One region of the Lactococcus sp. LG1074 genome, then DNA from elsewhere that is predicted to be linked to it. Evidence: riboswitches for the same ligand, from Rfam matches in the RefSeq annotation. Region 1 holds a riboswitch; each other region holds the start of a gene.
The links. Region 1 has a riboswitch for lysine ahead of J0J36_RS02190 (ABC transporter permease subunit). Riboswitches for the same ligand answer to the same signal wherever they lie in the genome.
Positions count from the first base shown of each region.

Region 2: linked by a shared signal. The riboswitch ahead of J0J36_RS07675 (diaminopimelate decarboxylase) and the one ahead of J0J36_RS02190 (ABC transporter permease subunit) in region 1 are both predicted to bind lysine.
Region 3: linked by a shared signal. The riboswitch ahead of J0J36_RS09600 (amino acid permease) and the one ahead of J0J36_RS02190 (ABC transporter permease subunit) in region 1 are both predicted to bind lysine.

Region 1 covers NZ_CP071293.1:452,704-462,900, forward strand. The annotation lists gene J0J36_RS02175 (DUF177 domain-containing protein) at 1-52, shown strand, start outside; gene J0J36_RS02180 (response regulator transcription factor) at 154-849, shown strand; gene J0J36_RS02185 (HAMP domain-containing histidine kinase) at 937-2,427, shown strand; lysine riboswitch at 2,567-2,734, shown strand; gene J0J36_RS02190 (ABC transporter permease subunit) at 2,823-4,394, shown strand; gene J0J36_RS02195 (amino acid ABC transporter ATP-binding protein) at 4,395-5,132, shown strand; gene murD (UDP-N-acetylmuramoyl-L-alanine--D-glutamate ligase) at 5,272-6,633, shown strand; gene murG (undecaprenyldiphospho-muramoylpentapeptide beta-N-acetylglucosaminyltransferase) at 6,635-7,729, shown strand; gene J0J36_RS02210 (cell division protein FtsQ/DivIB) at 7,729-8,766, shown strand; gene J0J36_RS02215 (amino acid ABC transporter ATP-binding protein) at 8,862-9,599, opposite strand; gene J0J36_RS02220 (amino acid ABC transporter substrate-binding protein/permease) at 9,613-10,197, opposite strand, start outside.
Region 2 covers NZ_CP071293.1:1,539,254-1,549,450, forward strand. The annotation lists gene dapD (2,3,4,5-tetrahydropyridine-2,6-dicarboxylate N-acetyltransferase) at 1-444, opposite strand, end outside; gene dapB (4-hydroxy-tetrahydrodipicolinate reductase) at 538-1,248, opposite strand; gene dapA (4-hydroxy-tetrahydrodipicolinate synthase) at 1,248-2,111, opposite strand; gene J0J36_RS07675 (diaminopimelate decarboxylase) at 2,309-3,586, opposite strand; lysine riboswitch at 3,953-4,125, opposite strand; gene J0J36_RS07680 (pyridoxal phosphate-dependent aminotransferase) at 4,391-5,554, shown strand; gene J0J36_RS07685 (glutamate decarboxylase) at 5,708-7,108, opposite strand; gene gadC (glutamate:gamma-aminobutyrate antiporter) at 7,130-8,641, opposite strand; gene J0J36_RS07695 (Rgg/GadR/MutR family transcriptional regulator) at 8,786-9,610, opposite strand; gene J0J36_RS07700 (tryptophan transporter) at 10,104-10,197, shown strand, end outside.
Region 3 covers NZ_CP071293.1:1,919,685-1,929,881, reverse strand. The annotation lists gene ruvB (Holliday junction branch migration DNA helicase RuvB) at 1-102, shown strand, start outside; gene J0J36_RS09650 (low molecular weight protein-tyrosine-phosphatase) at 199-633, shown strand; gene J0J36_RS09645 (MerR family transcriptional regulator) at 720-1,085, shown strand; gene glnA (type I glutamate--ammonia ligase) at 1,142-2,482, shown strand; gene J0J36_RS09635 (hypothetical protein) at 2,547-2,978, shown strand; gene J0J36_RS09630 (chorismate mutase) at 2,971-3,240, opposite strand; gene J0J36_RS09625 (DUF2089 family protein) at 3,380-3,646, shown strand; gene J0J36_RS09620 (hypothetical protein) at 3,648-3,941, shown strand; gene J0J36_RS09615 (GAF domain-containing protein) at 3,998-4,477, shown strand; gene J0J36_RS09610 (hypothetical protein) at 4,490-5,110, shown strand; gene dnaX (DNA polymerase III subunit gamma/tau) at 5,123-6,781, shown strand; gene J0J36_RS09600 (amino acid permease) at 6,813-8,276, opposite strand; lysine riboswitch at 8,352-8,528, opposite strand; gene J0J36_RS09595 (hypothetical protein) at 8,743-8,955, shown strand; gene rpsF (30S ribosomal protein S6) at 9,141-9,434, shown strand; gene ssb (single-stranded DNA-binding protein) at 9,472-9,966, shown strand; gene rpsR (30S ribosomal protein S18) at 10,086-10,197, shown strand, end outside.

The sequences.
Region 1 (10,197 bases):
TAAATCACCTTTTGCAGGATTGGCAGATTTCTTTTCCGAAGAAAAAAATTAAGAAAAATCTCATAAAACACTTGCAACAAAATTACAATTATATTATAATTTCATTATAGAGGAAATAAAATTAAAAAGAAAAGATATTAATGAGGCTAAACTATGAATTCATCTAAACGTATTTTGATTATCGAAGACGATAAAAACATTGCGAGATTTGTTTCACTTGAGCTTGAACACGAAGGATATCAAACTGCGGTTCAAGACAATGGTCGTAAAGGTCTTGAAGAAGCAATGTCAAAAGATTATGATTTGATTTTGCTCGACTTAATGCTCCCAGAGCTGGATGGCTTTGAAGTTGCACGACGCTTACGCCGTGAAAAAGATACACATATTATTATGATGACTGCACGTGATTCAACTATGGACCGTGTAGCAGGTCTTGATATTGGAGCGGATGACTATATTACAAAACCATTCGCAATTGAAGAATTGTTAGCGCGTGTCCGTTCACTCTTCCGTCGTGAAGACCATATCCACACGATTGAAAAATCAGACAATACTTCATTCCGTGATTTGGTAATTGATAAAACAAACCGCACTGTACATCGCGGAAAAAAAGTTATTGACCTTACACGTCGTGAATACGATTTGCTTTTGACCCTGATGCAAAATGTGGGTGATGTCGTAACACGCGAATACTTGGTTTCTGAAGTATGGGGTTACGAAGAAGGTACAGAAACAAACGTTGTTGACGTTTATATCCGCTATTTGCGTAACAAAATTGACGTGGAAGGCCGCGAAAGTTATATTCAAACGGTTCGTGGTATGGGATATGTCATGCGTGACCGCAAATAATATAGGGAATATATAAGAAGATTTCTAGTGGTTTTGCCACTAGATTTATTCCTTTTATGGCGATGTAAAGAAATAGAAAAATGCGACATGGTAAAATTTTTTGATTCGAAGAAGAAAAAAGCAGAAAATCTGCCCGAGCGTAAGCGAAGCATCATGCTACGTTGGGCCTTTGCAAATACGATTTTTTGTTTTATAACCTTCACTATTTTTACAGTATTAGTTTATCAACTGACCATAACAACCTTCATCAATTCTGAAAAAGAGGACATGATGAAAGCTCTGGACAATGTTGAGCAAAGTTTGTCCCAATCGGAAAGCAAACTGTCGGAGGACAATCTTGCGAATTATTTGGCTTATGCCAAAGACTACACAGCATCCAGTCAGGGAAAAGAAAATGAGCTAGAAACACTTGGAAGTATGATTGGTTCTAGGAAGTCTTTTTATGTCTTTGATGTCGGTGAAAATTTGATTTATTCGACCAATTCGTATGGTTTCCCGCTAAGGAAAGATGTGGGGGATTCTACTCATGCTGTACGTACATTTGGTGAATATTCTGGTTATTTGGTTGAACGACCCGTTCATTCTAAGAAAACAGGGAAACTGATTGGCTATGTGCAGGCTTTCTATGATATGAGTTATTATTACAGCGTGCGAACAAAGCTGCTGATTGCCTTGATTATCTTAGAAATTATTGCTCTCTTTATTGCTCAGTTTGTCGGTTATTTTATGGCAAGTCGCTATATCAAGCCTCTAGAGCGTTTGCACGATGCGATTACTACACGTGCCAATAATTTGAAGGCGGATTTCAAACCTGTAGTGATTCAAACAGGCGATGAAATTGAAGAACTGGCGACTGTTTATAACGATATGATGATTAAGCTTAACGATTACGTTGATCAGCAGAAACGTTTTGTTTCTGATGTCAGTCACGAGCTACGTACGCCACTTGCAGTTTTAGATGGTCATTTGAATCTCTTGAATCGATGGGGGAAAAATGATCCTGAAGTGCTTGAGGAGTCTTTACAGGCCAGTATAGAAGAAGTTAGCACGATGAGAACGATGTTAGAGGAGATGCTTGCATTGGCCCGTCTTGAAAGCATTGATTTTCAAGATGAAGATCTGATCTGTGATCCAACAGAAGTTTCTAATTTTCTTAAGAAAAACTTTCTCCTTATTCATCCTGATTTAAATTTAACTGTTGAGAATTACTTGACGCCGGGTAGTTTGGCTCATATTTATCCCAACCATTATGAACAAGGCTTAAAAATTTTGATTGATAATGCGATAAAATACTCGCCTAAAGATCGCCAAGAAGTGAAAATCCATCTAGAAGAAGATGACAAATACATTATTACGACAGTTGAGGATCGTGGCTATGGCATTAGTCAAGAAGATTTAAAACATGTCTTTGAGCGCTTTTTCCGTGCCGATAAAGCACGAAATCGAGATATAGGTGGAACAGGTCTTGGTCTGTCTATTATCCAACGCATAGTGGAAAACTATGACGGGGATGTCAGTGTGACTTCCATTGTAGGCGAAGGATCGAAATTTACTTTAAAAATTCCTAAGATTAAATAAATATAAAAAGCCTACTGAGTATCTAAAAGTACTTGCTAGACTTTTAATCTTAATCTTATTTCTTGAGTTTTTTGATAATTCGAGAAAATTGTTGACATTCGTTTAAAAAAAGGTTAAGATTTAAAATACAATATACAAATAAAATGATAGAGGTCGCAATGAATAGGATGTTTTACTGAGCTGGACAAGCGTTGAAGTAAAACGGAGGAGACATTGCCGAAACGAATTCACTCGTCCAAGTGAGTTTGTTGGGGCAGCAAGGGATACTTGCTGAACTGTCGCAGTTTTGCGGAGTGCTATTCGTTACTTACTGATAATATGAATCACGTACAACGTTTAGCAACCTCTCTGTGTAAAGGTTGCTTTTTATTTGGAAAAATGAAAGAGAGAGTATTATGAGAAGAAAAAACTTATTCTTACTTGTCGCGACGTTGTTTACGGTATTATTTATCGGTAGTTCAAAAGTGAGTGCAGAACAGTTCCGTGTCGGAATGGAAGCTGCATATGCCCCTTTTAACTGGACACAATATGATGATAGCAACGGTGCTGTCCCTATTGATGGTGTAGATGGTCAATGGGCTAATGGTTACGATGTACAAGTTGCAAAAAAACTTGCTGATAAGTTAAATAAAGAATTAGTAATCGTCAAATCAAGTTGGGATGGCTTGCTGCCAGCTCTAAAATCCGGAAAAATCGATGGCATTATTGCAGGAATGTCGCCAACTGCGGAACGTAGAGAACAAATCGCCTTTTCAGAACCGTATTACACATCTAACCTTGTAATGATGGTCAAAAGTGGCGGTCCCTTTGCTCAAGCATCGAGTTTAGCAGACTTCTCTGGTGCAAAAATCACTGCTCAGCTGGGAACTTTTCACTATAACATGATTGACCAGATTGAAAGTGTTAACAAGCAAACAGCAATGAAAGATTTTTCAAGCATGCGTGTGGCTTTACAAAGTGGAGCCATCGATGGTTATGTAGCTGAACGTCCCGAAGGAGTGACAGCAGAGAAAGCAAATCCAGACTTCAAAATGATTGAATTTGGCGAAGGAAAAGGTTTTGTCACAAACTCTGATGATACAACAGTCGCAGTAGGTTTACGTAAAAATGATCCCAACTTACCTGTAATTAATAGCTTTTTGACAGGTTTTACACCTCAAGACCAAAAAGAACTGATGGATGAAATGATTGCTGCTCAACCAGAAGCTAAAATACAAGGCGCTTGGTATGATCAAATTATCAGTATTGTAAGAGATAACGGCAAACAGTTTCTTAATGGTACAGGGATGACCTTATTCATCTCTTTGATTGGTACGATTATTGGTACGGTTTTAGGTCTTCTTATTGGCGTTTATCGTACTATTCCAGAAATTAGTAATAAATTTTTAGCCTTTTTACATAAAGTATTTGGCTGGCTTATTTCAGCTTATATTGAAATTTTCCGTGGTACACCAATGATTGTTCAAGCAATGGTGCTTTACTATGGAACAGCTCTAGCTTTTGGCTTGAGTTTGGATCGGACCTTAGCTGCGCTAATTATTGTGTCCATCAATACAGGTGCTTATATGTCGGAGATTGTACGTGGCGGTATTTTCTCTGTGGATCAAGGGCAATTTGAAGCCGCGCAAGCTATCGGAATGACGCATGGGCAAACTATGCGCAAGGTTGTTTTACCACAAGTCTTGCGAAATATTCTTCCAGCAACAGGAAATGAATTTGTCATTAATATCAAAGATACATCAGTCTTATCTGTAATTTCAGTAACTGAGCTCTTTTTCCAAGGGACAACAGTGGCGCAACAAAACTTTATGTATTTCCAAACCTTTGCTGTCATCTGTGCAATTTACTTTGTCTTAACATTTACAGTAACACGTATTCTACGCTTTGTAGAAAGAAAAATGGATGGACCAGACGCTTACGTCCCAATCCAAAATCAAATGCAAGTACAAGAACCGGGGGACGCTTAAATGACAGCAATCTTAGAAATCAATCATTTAAAAAAATCATTTGGCAGTAATGAAGTGTTAAAAGACATTCACTTAACGGTAAATCAAGGCGAAGTTATTTCGATTATTGGTTCATCTGGAAGTGGTAAATCGACATTACTTCGTTCAATCAATTTATTGGAGAAGCCATCTGGTGGGGAAATAATTTATAAAGGTGAAAATGTTTTAGCAAAAGGCTTCGATATTCCTAAATATCGCACGCATCTGGGCATGGTTTTCCAAAGCTTCAACTTGTTTAACAATATGAATGTTATCGAAAATGTTATGGCTGGGCAAGTTACAGTATTGAAAAAAAGCCAAGAAGAAGCTCGGACTATTGCGCTCGAGAATCTGGAAAAAGTGGGCATGGCAAGCTTTGCTAATGCCAAACCTGCACAACTCTCCGGCGGACAAAAACAACGTGTGGCGATTGCTCGTGCGATTTCTATGAATCCAGATGTGATATTATTTGACGAGCCGACTTCAGCGCTTGATCCTGAAATGGTAGGCGAAGTCTTACAGACAATGAAAGGACTGGCTGAAACAGGCTTAACAATGGTTATCGTTACACATGAAATGGAATTCGCGCGTGATGTAAGTGATCGTGTAATTTTCATGGATAAAGGGGTTATTGCTGAAGAAGGACGACCAGCGGAAATCTTCGGAGCTCCGAAAGAAGAGCGGACGCGAGCTTTCCTTTCACGCTTCTTGAAAGCTTAAATAAAAAGAGCAAGCTTATGCTCTTTTTTTCTTTGCAAAAGACCTCTTATTTTCACAGTAAAACTTTCAAATACAAACTCTATATTGAAAAAATAGGTAAATAGCGGTAAAATAGAGGGAAGTAGAAAGAATAGGAACAATGAAAAAAATCAAAACTTTTGAAGAAAAAAAAGTACTCATCCTCGGATTAGCAAAATCAGGAGAAGCTGCAGCCCGCTTGCTTCATACTCTAGGTGCACACGTAACTGTAAATGACGGAAAGGCTTTTGAAGAAAACCCTGCCGCGCAAGCCCTCTTGGAAGAAGGCATTGAAGTTATCTGTGGTAGCCATCCCCTTGAACTTTTAGACGAAGATTTTGATTTTATGGTAAAAAATCCAGGTATTCGTTATGATAACCCAATGATAAAGAAAGCATTGGAGAAAAAGATTCCAGTTGTTACGGAAGTTGAACTTGCTTATCTTGTTTCGGAAGCTCCAATTATTGGGATTACTGGAACCAATGGTAAGACAACAACAACAACGCTGATAGCAGATATTTTAAATGCGGATGGTCAGTCTGCAAAATTAGCAGGAAATATTGGTTTTCCCGCTTCTGAAGTAGCTGCCCATGCGAGTGCTCAAGATACTTTGGTAATGGAACTCTCAAGTTTTCAACTGATGGGAATTGTAGACTTCAAGCCTCAAATCGCTCTCATTACCAATATCTTTTCATCGCATTTAGATTACCATGGCTCTCAAGAAGCTTATGAAGCTGCCAAATGGCGGATTCAAGAAAACTTAACTTCCGAGCAATACCTCATTCTCAACTTTAATCAGGAAAAATGTCGTGCTCTAGCAGAGCACACAGCAGCTCAAGTTGTGCCATTTGCAACTGAAAATAAAGTTGATGGCGCTTATGCGCTGGAAGGTAAACTTTATTTCCGAGATGAATTCATCATGGATGCAGCTGACCTAGCTTTGCCTGGGGAACATAATTTAGAGAATGCTCTGGCAGCAATAGCTGTTGCCAAGCTTTCGGGTGCTAAAAATCATGCAATTATTGAAGTGCTGACAAGCTTTTCAGGTGTGAAACATCGCTTGCAGTATCTTGGTGAACTTGCAGGACGTAAAGTCTACAATGATAGCAAAGCCACAAATATACTGGCAACAGAAAAAGCTTTGTCAGGTTTTGAAAACAGTCGCTTATGGCTCTTAGCTGGCGGACTAGACCGTGGCAATGGTTTTGAAGACCTCGCGGATTCTGTAACAGGGATTAAAGGTATGGTTCTTTTTGGGGAGACTGCACCAAAGCTGCAAGAGCTTGCAGATCGCTTGCAGATTCCAACACTCCACAGTGAAAATGTCGCAACAGCTCTTAAAGCAATCTTTAATAAGACGGAAGAGGGGGACACTATTTTACTTAGTCCTGCTTGTGCCAGCTGGGATCAGTACAAGACCTTTGAAGAACGTGGGGATATGTTTATTAAAGCTTTCGAAGAATTGAAAGGTGAATGGAAATAGTATGAAAATTATTGTAACTGGAGGCGGAACGGGAGGTCATATCTATCCTGCGCTGGCCTTTATAAAGCATCTGAAAACTATAGAGCCAGACTCGGAGATCCTCTATGTAGGTACAGAACGCGGCTTGGAGAGTAAGATTGTGCCTGCCGCAGGCGTGCCCTTTAAAACTGTGGATGTACAAGGTTTTCGTCGTAGCCTTTCTTTAAATAACTTTAAGACAATCTACAAGTTCCTGAAATCTACATCAGATGCGAAGAAAATTGTTAAGGATTTTAAACCTGATGTGGTTATTGGAACAGGAGGCTATGTGGCTGGACCGGTACTTTACGCAGCAGCTAAGCTCAATGTGCCGACTATCGTTCATGAACAAAATTCAATTCCAGGAATTACAAATAAATTCTTGAGTAAATATGTGGACAAAGTTGCGGTCGCCTTTGAAGCAGCCAAGCCCTTCTTCCCAGAATCCAAAACAGTTTTTGCTGGTAATCCACGTGCTCAGGAAGTTGCAACTTTAAAAGCTACCGATATTCTGGAAACAGAATATCAACTTCAAAAAAGTAAGAAAACGGTAGTTATTTTTGGAGGGTCACGAGGCGCTCAAACAATTAATGAGGCGGTAAAAGCTGCTCTACCAAAGTTTGCAGAAGCGGATTACCAAATCGTCTATGCCTCAGGACAAATCTACTTTGATGAAGATCATGAAGAGTTTGAAAAATATGCTGATGCTGCAAATATAGCGATTCGTCCATATATTTCAAATATGCTCGAAGTTCTTGCGTCATCAGATTTAATATTATGTCGAGCAGGTGCGACAACGATTGCTGAAATTACTGCACTTGGTTTGCCAACGATTTTTGTACCTAGTCCAAATGTCACAGCAGACCACCAAACAAAGAATGCTCAAGCTCTTGTAGATATCGGTGCTGCTAAGATGATTAAAGATGTCGATCTTACAGCAGATATAATGCTTGCCAGCATTTCTGAAATCTTTTCTGACGAAGAGCTTTACCAAGCTATGTCTATAGCCAGTGAAAAAGCAGGAGTACCTGATGCTAGCGATCGACTATATCAACTTGTGAAAGAAATTAAAAAATAATGAGTGAAGAAAACCTTACGCCTTGGCAAAAGAAACATCTTGAATATCAGCGCCGCAAAGCAGATGAAAATCAAGAGAAGTCTGAAGAACCCAAAAAACGGAAGTTTTTTAAGAAAAAAGAAGATAGTGAAGCAGATTCTCCTGAAGTTCAGGAAGAAATCGAGCAACAAGAATCTTTTGTAGAAGCAGAAGAGTCTGAGCAAGGATACTCAGATGATTTTGTTGAGGATTTTGAAGAACAAGAACCGGAACCTTCTTTTTTTGAAGGAAGTTTCGAAGTGTTCAAAAAGATGTGGCCCGTCTTATTCTTGGCAATCTTATTGTTTTTAACTTCGATTTACGCGGTGTCCCCGATAAGCAAAATTGGGACATTTACGGTTTCAGGTAATAAAAATGAGTCTTTTGAATCTATCGTACAGGCTTCACGTTTGAAGCCAACGGATAGGATTTATGGTGTGCTCAGAAATAAAAGAGCTATTGAGAACAGTATTGTTCAACAATTTCCACGTGTCAAATCTGTCAACTTGCACGTAAGTTTTCCTAATAATATCGAGGCTAAAGTCACGGAGTTCGAAAAAGTTGCTTATGTAGAACAAAAGGGTAAAACTTACCAAGTGTTAGAAAGTGGTCATATCCTCAAGAATCAAGAAATAGCTAAGGATAAACTTTCGAGCCTTCCGATACTAAAAAACTTTTCCGATGAAGAAGTCGAAAAGTTTATTACAGCCTATATGAAATTGAAGCCTGAAATACGTGGTTTGATTACGACGGTTACAAAAACACCGACTAAAGCAACCAAAGACTTTATCGCTTTAGATATGTCAGATGGTAATCAAGTACGTGTTTCTCTCAGTCAAATTACCGAGAAGGTTCCTTACTATCCAAGTATTGCGAAGCAACTTCAAGCGCCACAAGTGATTGATATGGAAGCAGGAATTTATGCAAAGCCAAAAGAAGATTATCTGGCTGATCTAAAAAATCCTGAAGGAAATAAGAAGAACTCAGAAAATACAACTGAAATTACCGCAACCCAATAATAAAACTGAAAGGATATCCCCTTTCAGTTTTATTATATTATCTTGCAGAAAAAGAAAAACGTTTGTTTCTTTTAAAGAGACAAACGTTTTTGGCTTTACGCATTCAATACTTTAGATAAGAAGTCTTGTAAACGTGGATGCTGAGGGTTTTCAAAGAGATCTTCTGGTTTACCATCTTCAAGGATAACACCAGCATCTGTAAACATGACACGGTTAGCAACTTTACGTGCAAAGCCCATCTCGTGTGTTACGATAAGCATTGTCATGCCATCGTCTGCGATACGACGCATCAGGTCAAGGACATCGCCAACCATCTCAGGGTCAAGTGCTGAAGTTGGCTCATCAAAGAGCATAACATCAGGGTCCATAGCCAAGGCACGGGCAATGGCTACACGTTGTTTTTGTCCACCTGAAAGCATCTCAGGCATTGTATCTTTTTTCTCTTCTAGTCCAACAGCTTCAAGCAAGCGCAGAGCTTTTTCTTTTGCTTCAGTTTTTGTAAGCTTTTTAAGCTCAACGGGCGCATACATAATATTTTCTAAAACAGTCATGTTAGGAAAGAGGTTGAAGTGTTGGAAAACCATTCCGACATGTTGGCGAACCAAGTTAATATCAGTGTTTTTATCTGTAAGGTTGTACCCATTGATAATAACATCGCCACTTGTTGCGTCTTCTAAACCATTTAGTGTACGAAGGAATGTTGATTTACCAGAACCTGAAGGACCAATAATACAAACAACATCTCCTTTGTTAAATTTTGCAGAGATTCCTTTGAGAACCTCGTTTTTACCATATGTTTTGTGAAGATCAGTAACTTCGATTTGTACAGACATATCTTTAATCTCCTTATTTCATTTTTTGTTCGATGCGACGTCCTGCCCACATTAAGAGAAGCAGCACAACCATGTAAATCAAACCAATCAAACCGTAGACACGGAAAGCTTGGAAGTTACGTGCAACGATAATTTGACCTGCTTGCAAGAGTTCAACCAATCCGATAACAGATACCAAGGTTGTATCTTTCAGTGTAATAATAAATTGGTTAATCAAGCTAGGAATGGTAATCTTAACAGCTTGTGGCAAGATTACTTTTCGCATTGTTTTCACATAAGGAATACCAAGGGAGCGGCTGGCCTCCATTTGGCCAGTTGGAACAGCAGCAATACCGCCTCGAACGATTTCAGCAATGTAGGCTGATTCGTTAAGAGTTAAGGCAATAACACCGGCTGTAAACTCATTCAAAGGACTTTGGTGACCTGTGAGGAGTTGCAACATATTTGGGATACCATAGAAAATGAAAATTGTTAATACCAAAAGAGGAATTGAACGGTTAAGATCGACATAAATACGTGAAATTGTACGGAGAGCTGGTGATGGACTTGCGGAGAAAAGGCCGAAGATTACACCGACAATCATTGCTAAAACAAAGGA
Region 2 (10,197 bases), 910 kb from region 1:
TGCGCCTGCACCAATATGGGAATTTTTACCAACTGTTGCACGTCCTCCTAGAACAGCACCCATATCAATCATTGTACCAGCCCCAATTTCAGCACCTATATTAATAATTGCTCCCATCATGATTACTGCATGATCACCAATTACGACATGTTCACGGATAATTGCGCCTGGCTCGATACGTCCATTGACATCGCGAATATCAAGCAAGGGTACAGCTGAATTGCGGCTATCAAGCTCCACAATATAATCTTTATTTTCAGTCATGTCAGCCAAAAGCGGTTGAATCAAACTCCAATCCCCAAACAAAGTATTGCTGATTTTGATGATTTCTTTTGATATTTGACCTGTCAATTGACCTTCAAAAGTTACTTTAACTGTTGTTTTTTTCTCAGCATTTCCAATATATTGAATAATTTCTTGAGCCGAAATTTTTTGTACTTCCATAAATCTCCTTCTTGTGAGTAATCCTATAAAAACTAAGTTTTTTAAGGAATATCCAAAATTTATTTTATTGTTTCTCTTCTATAAAAATAGGACTTAATTCACTCCGTCTTTTCCAAAAAGAACTTCCTCCATTGAATACATCCCACTTTCTTGATGAATAAGCCAATTCATCCCTGTGATCGCCCCTTTTACAAAAATCATTTTCGAAAGAGCTTCATGCTTAATCGTAAGAAGTTCGTCCCTTCCTGCAAATATTACTTCATGTTCACCAACGATTGTCCCCCCTCGAACAGCATGTACTCCAATCTCTTTCTTCTCACGTGGCTTTATACCTGAACGTCCATGAACAACTTTATAGTCCAATGTTTCATTGATACTGTCAAGCAACATCTTTGCCGTACCAGATGGTGCATCTATTTTTTTATTATGATGTTTTTCAATGATTTCAATATCAAAACTGTCCGATAAAATATAGGTCATTTCTTTGACTAAACGATTCATCAAGATAACTCCAATACTAAAATTGCCACTAAATAATACAGGCATTTTTTCAGAAAGGTGATCAATTGTTACCTTTTGTATGTCGTCAAAGCCTGTTGTGGCAATAACTGTGGCTGTTGGATGCTTTTCTAGATATTTAGCAAGATTATTGAGATTCTCAGGGTGTGAAAAATCAATGATCACATCGAATTTTTCTTCTGGAATATCCTTTGTTAAGGATACGACTGTTAATTCATGCTCTTTTTCTAGCTCTGCCGCAAGCAGCCCGCCCATTGTACCTGTTCCAATTTGTAAAACTTTCATTATAAAATCTCCAATTCTTTAAGAAGTTGAATTTTTGCCGTTTCGGATGGCTCGTCAAGTGGCAACCGAACAGAACCGACATTATAACCGAGTTGATTCATCACAAATTTGACCGGAATTGGATTTGCTTCTATAAATAAGCTGTCAATCAAGTTCAAATATTTTTGTTGCAGACTCAAAGAATGAGCTGGGTTGGTCGCAAAAGTTTCGATTAACTCCTTAACTACATCTGGCATGAAGTTAGCCCAAACACTGATTACACCCGAAGCGCCTAAACTCAGGCATGGAACTATCATATCGTCATTACCACTATATAATGCAAAATTATTAGAAAGATAGCGGCTAATTTTTTCCACATAGGCAATATCGCCTGATGCTTCTTTTAAGCCTGTAATATTCGGGTGTTTCGCCAATACTTCTACGGCTTCAACAGAAAGATTCACTCCTGTTCTACCTGGTGCATTGTACATGATAATCGGAATATCGACAGACTCCGCAATCTTAGTAAAATGCTTTAACATCCCTGTTTCATTGGTTTTATTATAATAAGGGGTAATCACAAGCAAACTATCCGCACCTAACTTTTCAAATGCTTGAGCAAATTCCACTGCTTGTGCTGTGTTATTACTTCCTGCTCCAACATTGATATGAATACGTCCAGCAACCTGTTTAACTACAAACTCAACGATTGCTTTTTTCTCCTCAAAGCTAATCGTCGGTGCTTCTCCTGTTGTGCCTAAAATAGAAATAGCCGCACTTCCATGGCTAATCTGAAATTCAATCAGCTCAGCTAATTTTTCAAAATTTATAGAATTATCATCATTAAAGGGCGTGATGAGCGCCACAATTGAACCTTTAAGCATTATTTTCTCCTGTAGATTTATTTCAGAAACCTTTGATGAGTGTTGCGATAGAAGAAAAGGAAACTACTCATCGTATAATTTTCTTTCTCTTGAAAATCATCTCCTCTTCGCCTTGTTTTTACTCCACTCCTTTAATTTGTATCCAAATATTATTTATGATTTTATCAGTAGTTAGAAGTAAAAGCTTTTACAAGCGTTCACCAGCTAATTCCCGGTAAGATTTCAAACTCAAAGCCATCCAATGTTGCAAAATAGTCTTCAGGTCGCTCTGCCCGTCGAATCATACGCGTGCTCCCATCTTGCTGAAGCAATAATTCGGAACTTCGTAATTTTGCATTATACTGATATCCCATCGAAAAACCATGCGCACCTGTGTCATGAATGACTAATAGGTCTCCCTCATCAATCACAGGAAGTTCGCGCTGCCTGGCAAATTTATCATTGTTTTCACATAATGAACCAGTCACGTCAACAATTTCTTTCACTTTATCTTCCTCCTTTCCTATAACAGTAATCTGATGATAAGCATCATAAAATGCTGGTCTCATCAGATTAACTGCGCTCGCATCCACACCAATATACGTCCGATATGTTTGCTTTCTATGCAAGACACGTGTGACCAGTAAGCCATGAGGCGCCAACATAAAGCGTCCAAGTTCCGTATAAATTTTGACTTCCCCTAGGCCATTGGCAGTTAGAACTTCATCATAAACACGATGTACTCCTTCGCCGATGACAGCAATATCGTTAGGAGCTTCATCTGGACGATAATTAACGCCGATACCACCAGAAAGATTTATAAAATCAAGAGAAACGCCTGTTTTTTCACGAATTTCAAGTGCTAATTCAAATAATTGCTGTGCTAATTTTGGATAATACTCATTTGTCACAGTATTTGAAGCCAAAAAGCTATGCATTCCAAATTTCTTCACACCCAACTTTTGCAAATCTCTAATTCCCTGAATTAGTTGGGCTTTTGTCATTCCAAATTTTGATTCTTCAGGATTATCCATAATTTTGGTACCCATTGTAAAAACTCCACCAGGGTTATAGCGTAAGCTCATTGTTTCGGGAAATTCAAATCCTGCCAATGTGGATAAAAATTCAATATGGTTGTATGCATCAATATTAATCGTAGCCCCTAGCTTTTTGGCTAATAAAAATTCTTCAGCTGGAGTGTCATTTGATGAAAACATAATTTCAGACTTATCAAAACCACATTTATTTGCCAGTATAAGTTCAACATAGCTCGCGCAATCAGCTCCACAGCCTTCTTCTTGCAAAATTTTCAAAATTGCAGGCGTTGGTGTAGCTTTTACCGCAAAGAATTCTTTGAAACCTTTATTCCAAGAAAATGCTGTGTTTAGCGCCCTTGCTTTTTCACGAATTCCGTGCTCGTCATACAAATGAAATGGTGTCGGAAATTCTGCAGTAATTTTATCTAATTGATTTTTAGTAATAAATGGTACTTTCATTTCATACTCCTGTGGACTTGCTATGCAAATCTTTATCTGAAGATTTCGGTGATTTCAATGCTCTGGAGGGTTGTCAAAAATTGTAACTGAAAGAAGGAAGATTTTACTTTTAGTCTACCAAATGATATTTTTTCCCATCTCAATCTTTAACTCTGTCTCCAGTGCCCTTTGACCACTGATATAATGAGTTTCGATGTAAGAAGCAGAGTTTTTCTTATTCGTTGACTCGCTAAAACATTATTCTATCGTTGTCGCGCTTCAACCTGCAAACTCACATCATATAAAAACAAAAGGCACTTGTAAGTACAAGCGCCTTTTATGTCGTCATGAAAATAGAGTTAAAAAAGAATTCTATATTATTCGGTTCGATCACTTAGCGCCAGACTTATTCAAGTCCGAGTGGTATAGGTGTTTCCTATACCCCCACGCTAGCCAGATACCTCTGTTGCTAACGTTCGGCAATGATTACCTTTCGTACACGGTCGTCGGATGCCTCCTCTCGTGTAGTACTCATTTGCATTGCTACCTCTAATTTATTTTTCACAATTATAATATTTTCAGTATTGTTTGTCAATTGAAAACTTTTCAAATTTTTAGTATTGACTTATTTTTTTCTTTAAAACTGCTTTAAATCAAGGTTTACAAGGTGTATTTTTTATCTGAACTTCCGAATCTCCAAAATATTTTGCAACATTGTTTTGTGAATTTTTAAAATAAAATGCTATAATACAAATTTAAAACGACGAATATACGGAGTTTTTGCTTGAAGCCAACTTTAACTATTGACCTGCGGAGGTGCTATGTATGGATTTATCAAATAAATTTAACACTAATCTTGGAAAAATTGAAATTTCTAAAATTCGTGAATTTGATCAGGAAATCTCCAAAATACCGAATGTTTTGAAATTAACACTTGGTGAACCAGATTTTCCGACACCTGAACATATCAAAAAAGCTGCAATTGATGCGATTGATGCCGATGAAAGTCATTATACTGGCATGCGTGGCCTGATTGAACTCCGTCATGCAGCCAGTCAATTTGTAGCTGAAAAATACAATTTACATTACGATGCTGAAACAGAAATTTTGACCACAGTTGGTGTCACAGAGGCGATTGCTACTTGTCTCCTTTCAATTATTGAACCTGGCGATAAAGTTCTAATCCCAGCACCTGCTTACTCAGGTTATGCGCCTGTAGTAAGCTTAGCTGGCGGTCAATTGGTCGAGATTGATACCACAACTGATAAATTTGTCTTAACTCCTGAAAAACTTGAGCAAGTATTGAACGAAACCGAGAATATCAAGGCTATCATCCTTAATTATCCTTCAAATCCAACGGGCATAACTTACACTCATGCCCAACTTAAAACACTTGCTGAAATCATCAAAAAACATGAAATTTTTGTCCTTTCTGACGAAGTTTATTCTGAAATTAACTATAGCCAACATGTACATACTTCTATTTCGACCTTTTTACGTGATCAAACTTTTGTACTTAATGGCCTTTCAAAATCACATGCGATGACGGGTTGGCGAATGGGGCTGATTTTTGCACAAAAATACTTGATTGATCAGCTTGTAAAAACACACCAATATCTGGTTACTTCTGCCTCAACACAATCGCAATGGGCAGCAGTTGAAGCTCTGAGTAAAGGAAAAAATGATGCTGAGCTAATGAAAGCCGAATACCTCAAACGGCGGGATTACATTATTGAGAAGATGACTGAACTTGGCTTTGAAATTATCAAGCCAGACGGGGCTTTCTATATTTTTGCCAAAATTCCAGCAGAATATAACAGCAATTCTTTTGAATTTTTATATGATTTTGCAAAGAAAAAACATGTAGCATTCATTCCAGGCTCAGCCTTTGGCCAATATGGTGAAGGTTATGTCCGTTTGTCCTATGCAGCTTCAATGGAAGTGATTAAGATTGCTATGGAGAGATTGAAAGAATATCTTTCGGAATAACTTACTATTATGGTTGTGCTATACTCAGAGTTTATCTTTGCTTTAATGTAAACCTTCTCAAAAAAGACGAGATTTTTCTCGTCTTTTTTGTTATGTATTCATTCTTGTTATTAATTAACGAAAATAGGTTTGGCTTGTAAAAAAGAGATTGTTTTAATGTGTAAATCCATATACTTTATTTTTAGGATTATTATGGTATTTAAGATGTGCCTTATTCAAAAATTCAATAGCTTCTTGCATATCTTGCACGTAATTGTATGCCATATTCATTCCAAAATCCGCTCGAATTACTATCCGTTGTATAATATTATCCTCTAAGTTTTTTGGTAAAGGATAGGCTGGCACTTGCCATCCTTTCATTAATAAACGATCGGCTAAGTCGTATAAATCCCAGTCACAATTTCTGTCTTCTCTTAATTTATAGCATACAATTGGAAGTTGTGAACCATCATTTACAATTTCAAATAAACCTGTTTTTTCAATTGATTTTGCTAAATACATCGCTACTTTATGCGTTCTTTCATGTATAGCTTTGTATCCATCAAAACCATAGCGTACAAAATTATAATATTGTCCTATCAGCTGAGCCGCGCTATGAGAAAAGTTAATAGCCATGGTTGGTAATTCTCCTCCAAGATAGCTTACTTTAAAAATTAACTCCTCTGGTAAATATTTCTTATCACGCCATAATACCCAACCTACTCCAGGATAAACGAGACCGTACTTATGACCTGATGTATTGATGGAAATGACATTTTTTAATTGAAAATCCCACTTAAGATGTGGTTCAACAAATGGTGCATAAAGTCCACCTGAAGCAGCATCTACGTGTATGTACACTTTATAATCTGTACGTTTGTTGTGTTCTTCAACTAACTTATCAAGAGCCTTGATATCGTCATATCTTCCTGTATACGTAATCCCCATAATCCCCACAATACCAATAGTATATTCATCAACATAATCCATAACCTTGTCTAGATTAATTGACATGTGGTTTTTGTCCATCGGTACTTCACGCATTTCAATATCCCAATATACACAGAATTTTTCCCAACAAACTTGATACCCAGAAGAAATAACGAGATTTGGTTTTTTAGCATTAATGTCCAAGCCTAACTTTTCTGCTCGTTTACGCCAAGAGAATTTCATTGCCATTCCTCCCAACATACAAGCTTCTGAAGAACCAATTGTTGATGTTCCCATAAACTGTTCGTTTTCACTTGCATTCCAAAGGTCAGCAATCATATTTACACAACGGTTTTCGATTTCGGTTGTTCTTGGATATTCTGATTTATCTATTGCATTTTTCTCAAGAGTTTGACTCATTAGTTTTACTGCTTCAGGTTCCATGTATGTTTGACAAAAAGTGGCTAAGTTCAACCGCGCATTCCCTTCATCTAGCATCTCATCTTGAACTAATTGATAAGCTACCCGAGGTTCGATCGATTTTCTCCCTAATTTATATTTGGGCAAATCAACTTGTTCACTTTCGGAGCCAAATATTGGTTCTAAAAATTCTGCCTCATCACGATTTTCTTTTCCATATAACATATTTACATCCTCCAATTTTCTTTAATGTTTTAATATATGTTCTTCATTCTTTACAATATGATGCTCCCCTCGAGCTGCCGGATAAACGGCTGGATTCACTTCTCCTGCTTTGAAGTGAATTGGTTCTTCAAGAGATCCATGACTCTTTTTATCATGTAGTTCATAAATAACAAATGGTAAGATTACTGTAACAGCAAAGCTTATAAGTAATATCATTTGATAAGTTCGTGTCTCACTTTGAGCAATTGATTCCGGTGGGACAAAAGAAATTAATAAAGCAAACAGAGATAATAATAACCCTACTCCTGCAATAATTGATTTGCCTATCATTTTTCCTGGAACATTATATGTTCGTTTTAAATTCTTTTTCTTGTAGATTAAGACGAAATAGCCTAAGAAAAATAGTAGATAACCAACCAAATAGATAACTACAGTCAAAGAAATTGCTACCAAAAAGGACAAGTTATTGCCGCCACCACCAAAGGTTAAAATCGCTCCCCAAAGAGTCACGATGACACCTTGAATCATAACTAAAGGCACGGGAACATCATGGGTATTCGTTTTTCGTAAAAATTTTGGAAGTAATCCACGTTGCGCTGCTGCAAACATTCCTCGAGAAGGTCCAACTACCCATGAGCTTACTTCTCCCATTACTCCAAACGCAATCATTATTGCAATTATTTTGACCAACCAACTTAAGTGGTTATTAAAATGTAAAATCAGCGTTTGAAAAGTCTGAATCACACCAGCGCTTAAAGATAACTCTTTTTGAGGTATTACTGCAGCCACTGTAAAGCCCCCAAGGGCATCTAAAGAAATAGCTAATATTACTAATAAAACCATTGCTAAAGGATAATTTCTTTTTGGATTTTCTAACTCATTGATATGAGAAGCTGAAGCTTCAACTCCCATATAAGCTAAAATAAACGAAACAAAAACTACCAATGTTGAAAGCTGTGAAAAATCTGGAATAAAAGCTGCCTTATTGATGGGGATTTCTATAGGATTTCCTCCTACAAAATAAGCTACTGCTAATACAAATAAGATAATGGATGGAATTACAATCCCGATTATAAATCCCGCTTTTACTAATTTTGCAGTGCGCTGAGTCCCACCTAATTGTGAAAAAGTCAGTCCCCAAAAAATGACCAGCAAGCCTATAAATTTAATGAGTGGATCTGAGTTTAAAGCTTCAAAATTTAATACGTATGAAAGTGCTCCTAAGATAAAGTATATCATTGTTACAAATCCAACTGTAATTTGAAACCATTGGAAAAAAATTGCCGCAAATCCAAAACGCTCTCCTAAAGTTTGGCTCACCCAGCTGAAAATGCCTCCATTTTTCCACCCTTCAACTGTGGACATTTCTGCAGCACATAGGGCAACTGGTAAAAACCATAGTATTCCGCCTAGTAGTAAAAAGAAAACTAAGTGCAATTTAGAAGTGGCAAAGGTCGGATACTCATATACGGTCAAAACCATTGAAGCAGTTAAAGCAAAGAATCCGAATAATGTTAATTTTTTTTGATTCATCATACTTCCTTAAAATATGGGGCAACAATTTTCAAAATAATTGTTGCCCAAATCTAGTTTTCATCTCCTTTCTATATCAAGTATATTCTCTTAAAAATAAAAAAACTCTCTGTATCTGTTGCTTTAAAGCAACAGATACAGAGATTAATTTTTTAAAAACTTTTCCAACCTTCTTTGATAAAATTCTTTCAATCGTAAACCTCCAAATTCCTCCAAAGCTCCCAGAGCACAATTAATTTTTTTACGTCCTAAATCCTTATCTTCAAAGTTAAAAATAACAATTCCTGTTGCCAGATGCCTTAAAACTTCAGCATATAAATCCACTCCCATTTCCCGATATTTTTTGGTAATTTCTAATATATTTTCAGCTTCACTTCTTTCCCCATGCGCTGCAAAAATAGCCGCACTTTGATACGCAATCTGTAATAATCTTCGTCTGTACTTTAATAATCGACAATATTTTTCACACCTTTTGTCAAAATTGGCCAGAAGATTTTCCAGCTGATCAATATCAATATGATCTGAGACAAAATAAAATAATGTGAGCTCAAAATAGCCCCATTCTTTAACATTACAAAGATAATTTTCAATCTCTCTCACTTCCAGGGGACTTATATTTTCAAGTCGAGTTTTTGCAGCAAGTGACAACATATGTTTTCCTGCTTCACGCGCCTCAAGATATAACTTTTGAATTTTATTTAGATCTTGACTAAAGTCCGCTTCTTCTAGTTCCAACAAGAAAAAATCTTGATAATTGGGCATAAAGTTATTTACAATTAATTCGTACTCTGCTAAGGGGACTTGCATCTCTTCTAACATCAAGTCAACGCGCTCAAAACTCATCATACTTTGCCCTCTTTCAAATCGAGATAAATTTGCTCTATTTATTCCAATCTTACTAAAATATGAGAGTCCCAAATTCTTTTGGTTCCTTAACTTTTTAAAACAATCTCCATATTTTTTATACACAGTTAATGACCTCCTAATTTTGTTTTTAACGTTATGATAAATAACAATAATTACATTTATGCCTAAAAAAATATGCACGTGAAATTATAACTCATTTACAAGTTGGTCGTCAAATATATACTCAATTAAGGCTATCAGGCATAGGTTTTTATGTTCAAAAAACTTCCTTTTAAATCTCTATATGGCGAAATTAATTTATCTCTGTGAGTTCAAAGCATTGACAGTTTTCTTAGAAAATGATATTATTACTCCTAATAAAAACGAAAGGAGCTGTACAACCAATGATCAACTGTTATTCTACTCAACTTTGGCAAAGATACAGGTGTATGTATGGCTTCTAACTGAAGAAAACCATAGATACAAATTTTAGTGTACTTTCTAAAACCTGTATCTATGCTCAAATTGGATGATTAAAGCATAGAAGTTTCTATGCTTTTTTTGTGTTATAGAAAGTACTCTGCCTTCTCATTAAAAACTAGAAAGAGGAACTTTTATGAATCAAAAAAACAAATCATCAAATACTATTACACTTACTCCAATCTTCATTATACTTGGTCAAATTTTGAATATTATCACTCCCAGTATCG
Region 3 (10,197 bases), 530 kb from region 1:
CCTTATCTGATTCAAAAAGGGTTTATCATGAGAACTAAGCAAGGGCGTAAAGCGACACCCAAAGCTTATGAACATTTGGGCTATCCTTATCAAGAGAAATAAAAAATACTCCGTATGGAGTATTTTTTATATGTCTTACTTAAGTAAATTTCCATTATATGATATTTTTTATGCTCATAGCTGTGCTATAATGAAGATATGGAAAAAATAGTATTTGTCTGCTTAGGTAATATTTGTCGAAGTCCCATGGCTGAGTTTGTCATGAAGGACTTAGTTGAAAAAGAGGGGAAAAATTTCGAGGTGGAAAGTAGAGCCACATCGAGCTGGGAACACGGGAATCCCATCCATCCAGGGACACGTTCTCTTTTAACTACGTATGGCATCCCATTTGATGCTGCCAAAGGGAGCCAACAAATCTCACGGGAAGATTTCCAATATTTTGATCAAATTATTGCAATGGATGAATCTAACAAAGAAAATTTAGAGAAAATGGCTCCTGCAGATCAAAAATATAAAATAAAAATGCTTTTGAATAAATCAGTCCCAGATCCTTGGTATACGGGAGATTTTGAGGAAACTTATCGCTTGGTAAAAGAGGGTTGTTTAAATATTTTAGAAAATAATGGCAATTGATGTTATATGATGTGACATAAACCTTTGACAAGAGATAAAACTAGGTTTATAATATGGCCATAGAGTTGAAGTTGAGGAGATGACGGGTGAAAGAACGTGAATTGAGACACTCCCTAGCAGTGCTACCTATTGGTACTGTTATGAAACTAACAGGATTGAGTGCAAGACAAATTCGCTATTATGAGGAACAACGTTTACTTTTTCCAGAGCGTAACGAAGGTAACCGTCGGATGTACTCTCTTAATGATATTGAGATTGTTTTTGATATTGCTGATTTACTGTCAGAAGGCAATAATATCGCTGATATTAAGCGTATCTATGCTCAAAGACAGAAAAAAGCTATGAAAAATCTCTCTATCAGTGAAGTACATCTTGCTTTAGAACGTGAATTTGCACAGCAAGGGCGCTTCGGACATCCAACATCAACTCATTTTAACCAGCCGCGTATGTAATAAAAACTTACATCAAAGAAATTGAAGCATCGTTTATTCTTAAAAGGAGCCGTATTATGGGAATCACAGCAGCAAACATCCGTCGTGATGTCAAAGAAAAAAATATTAAGTTTCTACGTCTAATGTTTACCGATATTTTAGGAACACTTAAAAACGTAGAAGTTCCAGCAACTGATGAACAGTTAGACAAACTTTTTGACAACAAGATGATGTTTGATGGCAGTTCAATTGAAGGCTTTGTCCGCATCAATGAATCAGATATGTACCTCTATCCAGATTGGGACACATGGATTATCTTCCCTTGGGGAGATGAGTACGGAAAAGTAGCTGGCGTTATCTGTGATGTTTATACAGCAGAAGGACAACCTTTCCCAGGAGATCCACGTGGCGTATTGAAACGTAATCTTAAAAATATGGAAAAATTAGGCTTTAAAAAATTCAATCTTGGTCCAGAACCTGAATTTTTCCTCTTCAAGCTTGATGAAAATCAAGAACCAACACTGGAAGTAAACGATAAAGGTGGATATTTTGATCTCGCACCGACCGACTTGGCAGGAAATACACGTCGCGAAATCGTAAATGTCCTTACTGACCTTGGTTTTGAAGTAGAAGCAAGCCACCATGAAGTAGCTGTTGGGCAACACGAGATTGACTTCAAGTATGCCGATGCATTGAAAGCTTGTGACAATATTCAAATCTTTAAACTTGTGGTAAAAACAATCGCACGTAAACATGGTTTACACGCAACCTTTATGGCCAAACCTAAGTTTGGTATTAATGGATCTGGTATGCACTGCAACATGTCGCTCTTCACAGAAGATGGGCAAAATGCTTTCTATGATGAAGCAGGTGATATGGGACTTTCGGAAGCTGCAAACTACTTTATTGGCGGTTTGCTCAAGCACGCTTATAACTATACAGCCATCACTAACCCAACAGTTAACAGCTACAAACGTTTAGTGCCCGGATATGAAGCACCAGTTTACATTGCCTGGGCTGGTCGTAACCGCTCACCGCTAATTCGCGTACCAGCATCCCGTGGTATGTCTACACGTGTCGAGCTTCGTTCAGTAGATCCATCAGCCAATCCTTACTTGACAATGGCTGTTCTCCTTGCCTCTGGTCTTGATGGGATTGAAAATAAAATCGCCGCACCAGAAGCTGTTGAAGCGAATATTTATGTAATGACCGAAAGTGAACGTAAAGCACATGGTATTACAGACTTGCCGTCGACTTTACACAATGCTGTGAAGGCACTACGTGAAGATGAAGTAGTAACAGCTGCCTTAGGTGAGCATGTTTTGGTTAACTTTGTGGAAGCTAAAAAAATCGAATGGGCGAGCTATGCACAATTTGTAAGTCAATGGGAAATCGATAACTATTTGGAACTTTACTAAAAGAGATAAGCATCTTTAAGATGCTTTTTTTGAATTTTTATACTAAAAAGACTAAACTATACATATGGATATAAAAGAAAATTTAAAAAATATTATAGATAAATTAGACTATGGACAGGTTGCAAAACTTGCAATGTTGGAGAGAGGAGCTTATGCAGTATCTGGACCGCAGGAAGCAGCTGCTGATGGTGACCTGTTTGAGGACTTTGCATCCAAATACTTGTCGGAGAATGAAGATTTGACGGTTGTTAATCGCAAAGACCCAGAAGTTGCACTTCAACCAGAAGATTTTGAGGTATTGCTTGATCAACTGAAAGCTCCTCAACATATCATTTTCGTAGAATGTCTTGAATTAGGTACAACTGAAATTAAGGGCTTTTTGAATACTCTACTCTCGGCTGGTTTAATCGAAAGTAGCAAGGTAGTTCTCTTGGACTTGCCACAATTAGAATATATGGCATTACGTTCAAGTATGAAAGGAAAAATCGCTATTTAAAGCGATTTTTTTCTTGATATTCTCGGGAACGTTTCATAATTTCTTTATAGATAGAGTGGATAGCTGGCTCGTATTGGAGTTTCTCTGTCTTTTTTTTTATCTTTTCGAGAATAAAGTATTCTCGATCCGCATCGTAGACATTTTTATTTTCTTCTGCCTTAGCTGTGATTACCTCGTCAACCAAGGACATGCGTCTTTCTAAAAGCGCAATAATTTGATCGTCTAGTGCATCAATTTCTTTACGGGTTTTTTCTAAAGTCATATTTTTATTATGACACAAAAGCTTCTGGAGGACAATTTTTAAATAAAAAAAGCAATCTACATTTATTAAAATGAAAAAGTTTGTCTTTCGACTTTAATAATGTTAAACTTTAATAAATAATATTAAGGTTGGAGAAATTATGGATTGGTTTTTTAATCTGGAAGATGAAGAACAAGAATTTATCAAACAATTTATTTTTGCATCGGGTTCTTTGAAAGAGTTGGCCAGGTATTATGGGGTGAGTTATCCTACAGTGCGGTTGCGTGTAGACCGTTTAATTGAGAAAATTGCTCTGAATGACACTAAAAAGGATTCCTTTGAAGTGAGTATTATGCAAATGGTTATTGATGAAAAAGTGAGTCTGAGCAGTGCAAAAGAGATTATAAGAAAACATAGGGAGATTTGAGATGAATCATTTAATGGATATAGCAATAATTGGAGTCATTATCGCATTTCAGACATTAGCGGGTTATAGGGAAAATAAGTACTTGGGTGCCATACTTCCGCTTGCTTTCTTGGCCGCTGTAGGTGTTTTCTTATACAGAGGTGCTCTCGGGTTTAATTTTAAAGATATTGTGATGCCCTTTGTTGGACTCTTTGTCTTAATCATGCTGTATGAAGGAGGAAAAGAGTCAAGAAAAAGCAAGATAAATAAAGAGTTAGAGAAAATGAAAGCCAAAGATATTTCAAAAAGAAAATAAGAGATAATTTAACCGCAAGTATTGACTCTATTGTGGGTTAAGTTTATAATTATAAGATGAATAAAAGCGAAAAAATTGAAGGATATGAACTCCTTAACCTACAATTGAAAGGTTTACTTTCAACACAAAACTATACATTGTCAAATCTCTCCAACGCATCAGCTCTTCTTAATGACTTCTTGCCTAATCAAGTCTTTGCAGGGTTTTATTTGTACAACGGCGAACAACTTATTTTAGGTCCTTTTCAAGGTGGGGTTTCTTGTGTCGAAATAAAGTTAGGCGCTGGAGTATGTGGTGAAGCCGCAGAAAAACGCCAAACATTGATTGTTGACAATGTTAAAGAACATAAAAACTATATTTCTTGTGACAGCCGAGCACTGTCAGAAATTGTAGTACCGATTATTAAAGATGGCGAATTAAAAGGAGTTTTAGATTTGGATGCTTCAGAAACTTCCTTTTATGATGATGTCGATCAAAAATATCTTGAAGAATTTTGCCACATTTTGTCAGATATGACTGATTGGAAATTTTTTTGAGCGAGGTAAACAATGAAGGAAACAGTAAATAACTTTATAGCAGATAAATTTGGTACCAGTGAGGTGAAGCCTGTAGGTTTTAATGCTTTGGCTCAACCTAAAGCATTTGCTCAAGATTTGGGTAACTTTGTGTATCAGTTGCACCAATTAGAAGCAACGGGAGCCGAAAGCCCAGCCTTAATGTTGCCGGTCATCGAAGCTGAATTTTTGACACTGTTGGATCAAATGAAAAGAATTGCACCTGTAGAAGGTCTGCGCTTGTATTGGGATAAAGCTTCTAAAAATCCATGGACTAAGCCCGCGGTCGTGTTACATGGGGATTTGAACTTAGATACCGTGTGGAAGATGGCCGACAAATTTTCGGGAGTGGCTGAAACAACAGCTTCCATAGTTGGCGATCCAGCCTGTGATTTGACTATTGCATGGGAAATATTTGATGAGAAACAAAGAAAGATATTTTTCTCCGCCGCTGAAGCCGATAAGGCAACAGTCATCCGCGCTCGCGTTTGGGCTATTTACAAGGCAATGAAAAATTATAACGCTGCCGATATTGATCAGTCTATACTGGCGCGTGATGTTCTTTTCCGAATCAATGAAGAGCTCGGTCTTGGCGCAGAGCCAGACCTTTATTAGAAGGAATGAAAAATGGCTTACCAAGCTTTATATAGAAAATACCGTAGTCAAAGATTTGATGAGATGGTTGGCCAAGAAGTGGTGGCCACAACCTTAAAGAATGCTATCGTTAATGGGCAGATTTCCCACGCTTATCTTTTTAGTGGTCCACGTGGGACAGGAAAAACTTCCGCGGCAAAAATTTTTGCCAAAGCAATTAACTGTCCTAATCAGAAAGAGGGAGAGCCTTGTAACACTTGTGATATTTGTCAAGCTATTACCCAAGGCAGCCTTGAAGATGTGATTGAACTTGATGCTGCTTCGAATAATGGGGTTGACGAAATCCGTGAGATTCGAGATAAATCAACCTATGCAGCCAGTCGCGCAACTTATAAGGTTTATATTATCGATGAGGTTCATATGCTTTCAACGGGAGCATTCAACGCTTTACTGAAAACCTTGGAAGAGCCTACAGATAATGTTGTCTTTGTTTTAGCAACAACTGAGCTTCAAAAAATTCCGGCAACAATTATTAGTCGTGTGCAAAGATTTGCTTTTAAAGCTATCACAACAAATGATATTCGTCAGCACTTAGCAGAAGTTTTAGCTGATGAGAAGATTGAGTTTGAAGATGCGGCACTTGATGTCATTGCAAAATCTGCCGAGGGAGGAATGCGTGATGCCTTGAGTTTATTGGATCAGGCCTTAAGTTTTTCTGATGGCAAGCTTGCAGAGAAGGATGCTCTTTTAGTGACAGGCTCCATTGCCAATGAAGCGCTTGTCTCTTATGTTGCAGCATTGATCGCTTCAGATGGACCAACTGCACTTGATGCTTTGGAGAAAATCTTTCTTGAAGGTAAAAATATGTTACGTTTTACGGAAGATCTCTTAACTTATTTCCGTGATTTGCTTTTGCGGGAAAATAATGAAATCCCACGACCTCGTCTTTACCAATGGATCAATATTGCGATTGAGTCTCTGAAAATTATTAAAGAAACAACACAGAGTAAAATTGCTGCTGATGTGATGACGATGCGTCTTGTAGATGCAGGTGCTTATTCTTCTGCGGAAGATAAGGAAGTTCCGGAAAGTTTGAACCATGAGCTTCAGGCTTTAAAAGCAGAAGTTGCAGAGCTAAAAGCTAAAGTGGCAGAAACGGGCAGCCAAACGGTGGTATCCACTGTCAGTCAAGAAGTTCAAATTAAGCAGCAAGTGAAAACGAAAACAGTCACCGAAAAGTACACTGTAAATCAAGATTTGGTTTTTAAAGCTTTAAAGGAAGCGACCAACGAAGCTCGTCAAGCAGTTTTTGGTGCATGGCCTGAGATTGTTTCCAGCTTTACCAAACCTTCAGACCGTGCCTTAATCAATAATACTGCCCCCGTGGCAGCCTCAAGCAATTTTGTGGTAGTTACTTTTCCTCATGGTAATTTAGCAAAGCGTGTTACGGAAAATGAAAACCTACAATTAACTTTTGGCAATTTAATGTCATCAATATTGGGATTTTCGCCTGAGATTATTGCTTTAGCAGAGCAAGATTGGCAGGCTGTACGTCAAGAGTATGTCTTAAGCCTTAAAAAAGGGGAGCAGCATGTTACAAAAGATACGGAATCTGAGCCAGAAGAAGAAGAAGTTCTTGTAAGTAAGGCCAAAGAATTTTTTGGTGAAAAAGTGAAGATAATCAACGACTAAAAAAACGCCTTATGGCGTTTTTATATTCGTTTTAATCAATATCACGGCTTAAATCAACTTCTTCAAGCGGAATAAGTTTTGTTTTCTTCACGATTTTGTAAGAGAAATATAAAATCAAGAAGAGAGGTAAAGCAAGGTAGGTTGTAATGATGCTTTGCGCATTCATCGTTACGGTAGTAATTTGCCCGATAACGATAATGATTGAAAGAATAAGAGCGATGATTGGCCCAATAGGGAACCATTTAGCATGGTAGCCTAACTCAGAAAGTTTGTGACCTTGTTTAATAAAAGCACGGCGGAAGCGGAAATGACAGATAGCAATTCCAATCCAAGCCAAGAAACCAGATAAACCGGAAGCAGCGACCAAATAGAAATAAATCTCAGTTCCGAAGATACTTGTTAAGAAGGCCAAAAGACCGATGGCAACAGTCGCTAAAATTGCATAAATTGGTACCCCGTTGCTTGTATTTGTTTTAGCGAAGATTTTCGGTGCATGCCCCTCTTTTGCCATACCAAAAAGCATGCGAGAAGCAGCATATAACCAAGAATTGGCAGATGAAATAACCGAGGTTAAGATGACAGCATTCATAACGGATGCAGCAGCAGCTAAGCCAGCACGTTCAAATACCAAGGTAAATGGAGAAACGGTAATGTCGCTTTGGGTTGCTGCACGGAGAAGACTTGGGTCTTTATAGTAAACCAAGGCACCGATTACGAATATTGAGAGGAAATAGAAAATAATAATCCGCCAAAAGACTTGTTTAATCGCTGAGGGTACATTTTTCTCAGGGTTTTCTGACTCGCCGGCTGCGATACCAACGATTTCTGTACCTTGGAAAGAGAAGCCTGCAATCATGAAGACAGCAATCATACCTCCAATACCACCGACAAAACCATGATTTCCTCCAGCAGAAAGATTGCGTGCCACATCTGGCTTATAACTCATAACTCCAAAAATTGTTGCGAGACCAATCACGATAAAGGCGATAACAGCGATGACTTTAATTGTCGCCATCCAAAATTCTGCTTCACCATAAGCTTTAGCTGAAATGAGGTTAACCAAGAGGATGAGCGCAATCACAATAGTCGACCATATCCATGTGGGCACATGGGGCAACCAGAACTGCATAATAACACCAACTGTAGCTGCCTCAACCGCTACAGTAATTGCTGAGTTAAACCAATAGTTCCATCCCATAGCGAAGCCGAAAGCTTTATCTACATAACGGTCAGCGAAAGAAGCAAAAGAGCCTGATACTGGAAGATAGGAAGCCATTTCACCTAAAGACGTCATAAGGAAGAAAACCATGAGCCCAATGGCGACATAGGCAACTAACGCGCCTAAAGGTCCAGCTTGAGAAATCGTTGCGCCTGATGCAACAAATAGCCCGGTACCAATAGTTCCTCCTAAGGCAATCATTGTTAAGTGACGATGTTTAAGGCCACGTTTAACTTGCGTGGATGGCGTGGCCTCATTATTTGAAGTATTATCCATTACTTCTCTCCTAAATTTATAAATATTAATACAAAAAGCAATCCCTAGAGATTGCTAAACGTCAGAAAGATCTTTCATCCGAATAGCGCATCATGGTCATAGTTAGACCACGACAGTTTAACAGGTATTTCCCGCTAAACCAAGAAAAGTCGGTGAGCATAACTTCTCTTTCGGCAACCGCTCCTGGGCTAAACTTCTCAGCATGCTCTAGCTCTGCTTAGCTTATTATTGGTTGCGACCTCTATCGTTTATTAAGTATTTATGAATATTTTAGATTAATTTGAGAGGGATGTCAAGGACGAGCCTACTAGATTTGAATAATTATACATGCTGTTGTTTAAAATTACAGATTTTTTAATGTTTAGCCATTAAAAATCTAGACATTTGTTTTAGAGATTAAAAAGAGTTATAGTATAAGAAGAGATGATTGCGTTTTCATCTCAATTATATCTGGAGGTGGTTTTCAATGACGTTTACCCCAAAATATGTATCTCCAACTTACGCGGGAGAAAAAATAGTATGCGTAACCCGTAGCCAGGAAGGGGAAATTTCCCACTTATACCAGCGCTTTGATAGCCGTTGCAAGTTGCATTTTATCGTGAAAAAGCTTGGCTATTATCAATCGAAAGAAGGTGAGTATCGCTACATTCCAGCTAATGTGCTTGATGTAGTCGCTTAATAATAAAAAATGATGAGAAATCTTCTGCAGAGGCAGAGGGTTATTTTTTATTTTATAATAGAATAAATAAGATAAATCAACTTGCAAAATGTAGCTAAATTTGATAGAATATATACTTGTGAGTAAAAACTCATAACTTACACAGGCTCCAACCTGTGTCATTAGTCCAAAAGGAGGAAAAATCAATGACAAAATACGAAATTCTTTATATTATTCGTCCAAACATTGAAGAAGAAGCAAAGAAAGCCCTCGTTGAACGTTTCGATAGTATCTTGACTGACAACGGTGCTGCTAATCTTGAGTCTAAAGACTGGGAAACACGCAAACTCGCTTACGAAATTCAAGACTTCCGCGAAGGTATCTACCACATCGTAACTCTTGAAGCTGCTACTGATTCAGAAGCTTTGAGCGAATTTGACCGTCTTGCTAAGATTAACGGCGACATTCTTCGTCACATGATCACTAAAGTAGAAGCTTAATTCTAGTTTAGCTGGACAAATTTAAAGGAGAAGCATCATGATTAATAATGTTGTTTTGGTCGGACGCGTTGTGCGTGACCCTGAACTGCGATACACACCGCAAAATACTGCGGTTGCTACATTTACGATTGCTGTTAACCGTCGTTTTAAAAACGCGCAAGGCGAACGTGAAGCTGATTTCATTAACTGTGTCATCTGGCGCCAATCTGCTGAAAACTTGGCAAATTGGGCTAAAAAAGGTGCCTTGATTGGTGTAACAGGTAGTATTCAAGTGCGAAATTATGAGAACAAAGAAGGTCAACGTGTTTACGTGACTGAAGTATTGGCTGATAACTTCCAAATGCTTGAAAGTCGTGCCGCACGTGAAGGTGGCTCTGGTTCATATTCTGCACCACAGCAACAACAATCACAAAATCGTCCTTTTGCTGGCTCTAACAGCTCAGCAGGAAATTCAACACCTGATTTTGGTCGTGATGCAGATCCATTTGGTGGCTCACCAATGGAAATCTCAGATGATGATCTTCCATTCTAATAAGTAAGGCAGCTGTATAAGGCAGTCTATCTGAGCCCTATTCGTTGAGTATAAAAGCGGTATCCGTATTGACTTTTCTACTCAACAACATCATACAATAATATAAGGAGAAACACACTATGGCTTTTCAAAAACGTGGTGGCTTCAAACGCCGTAAAAAAGTTGACTTTATCGCAGCTAACAAAATCGAAGTTGTTGATTATAAAGACACTGAACTCTTAAAACGTTTTA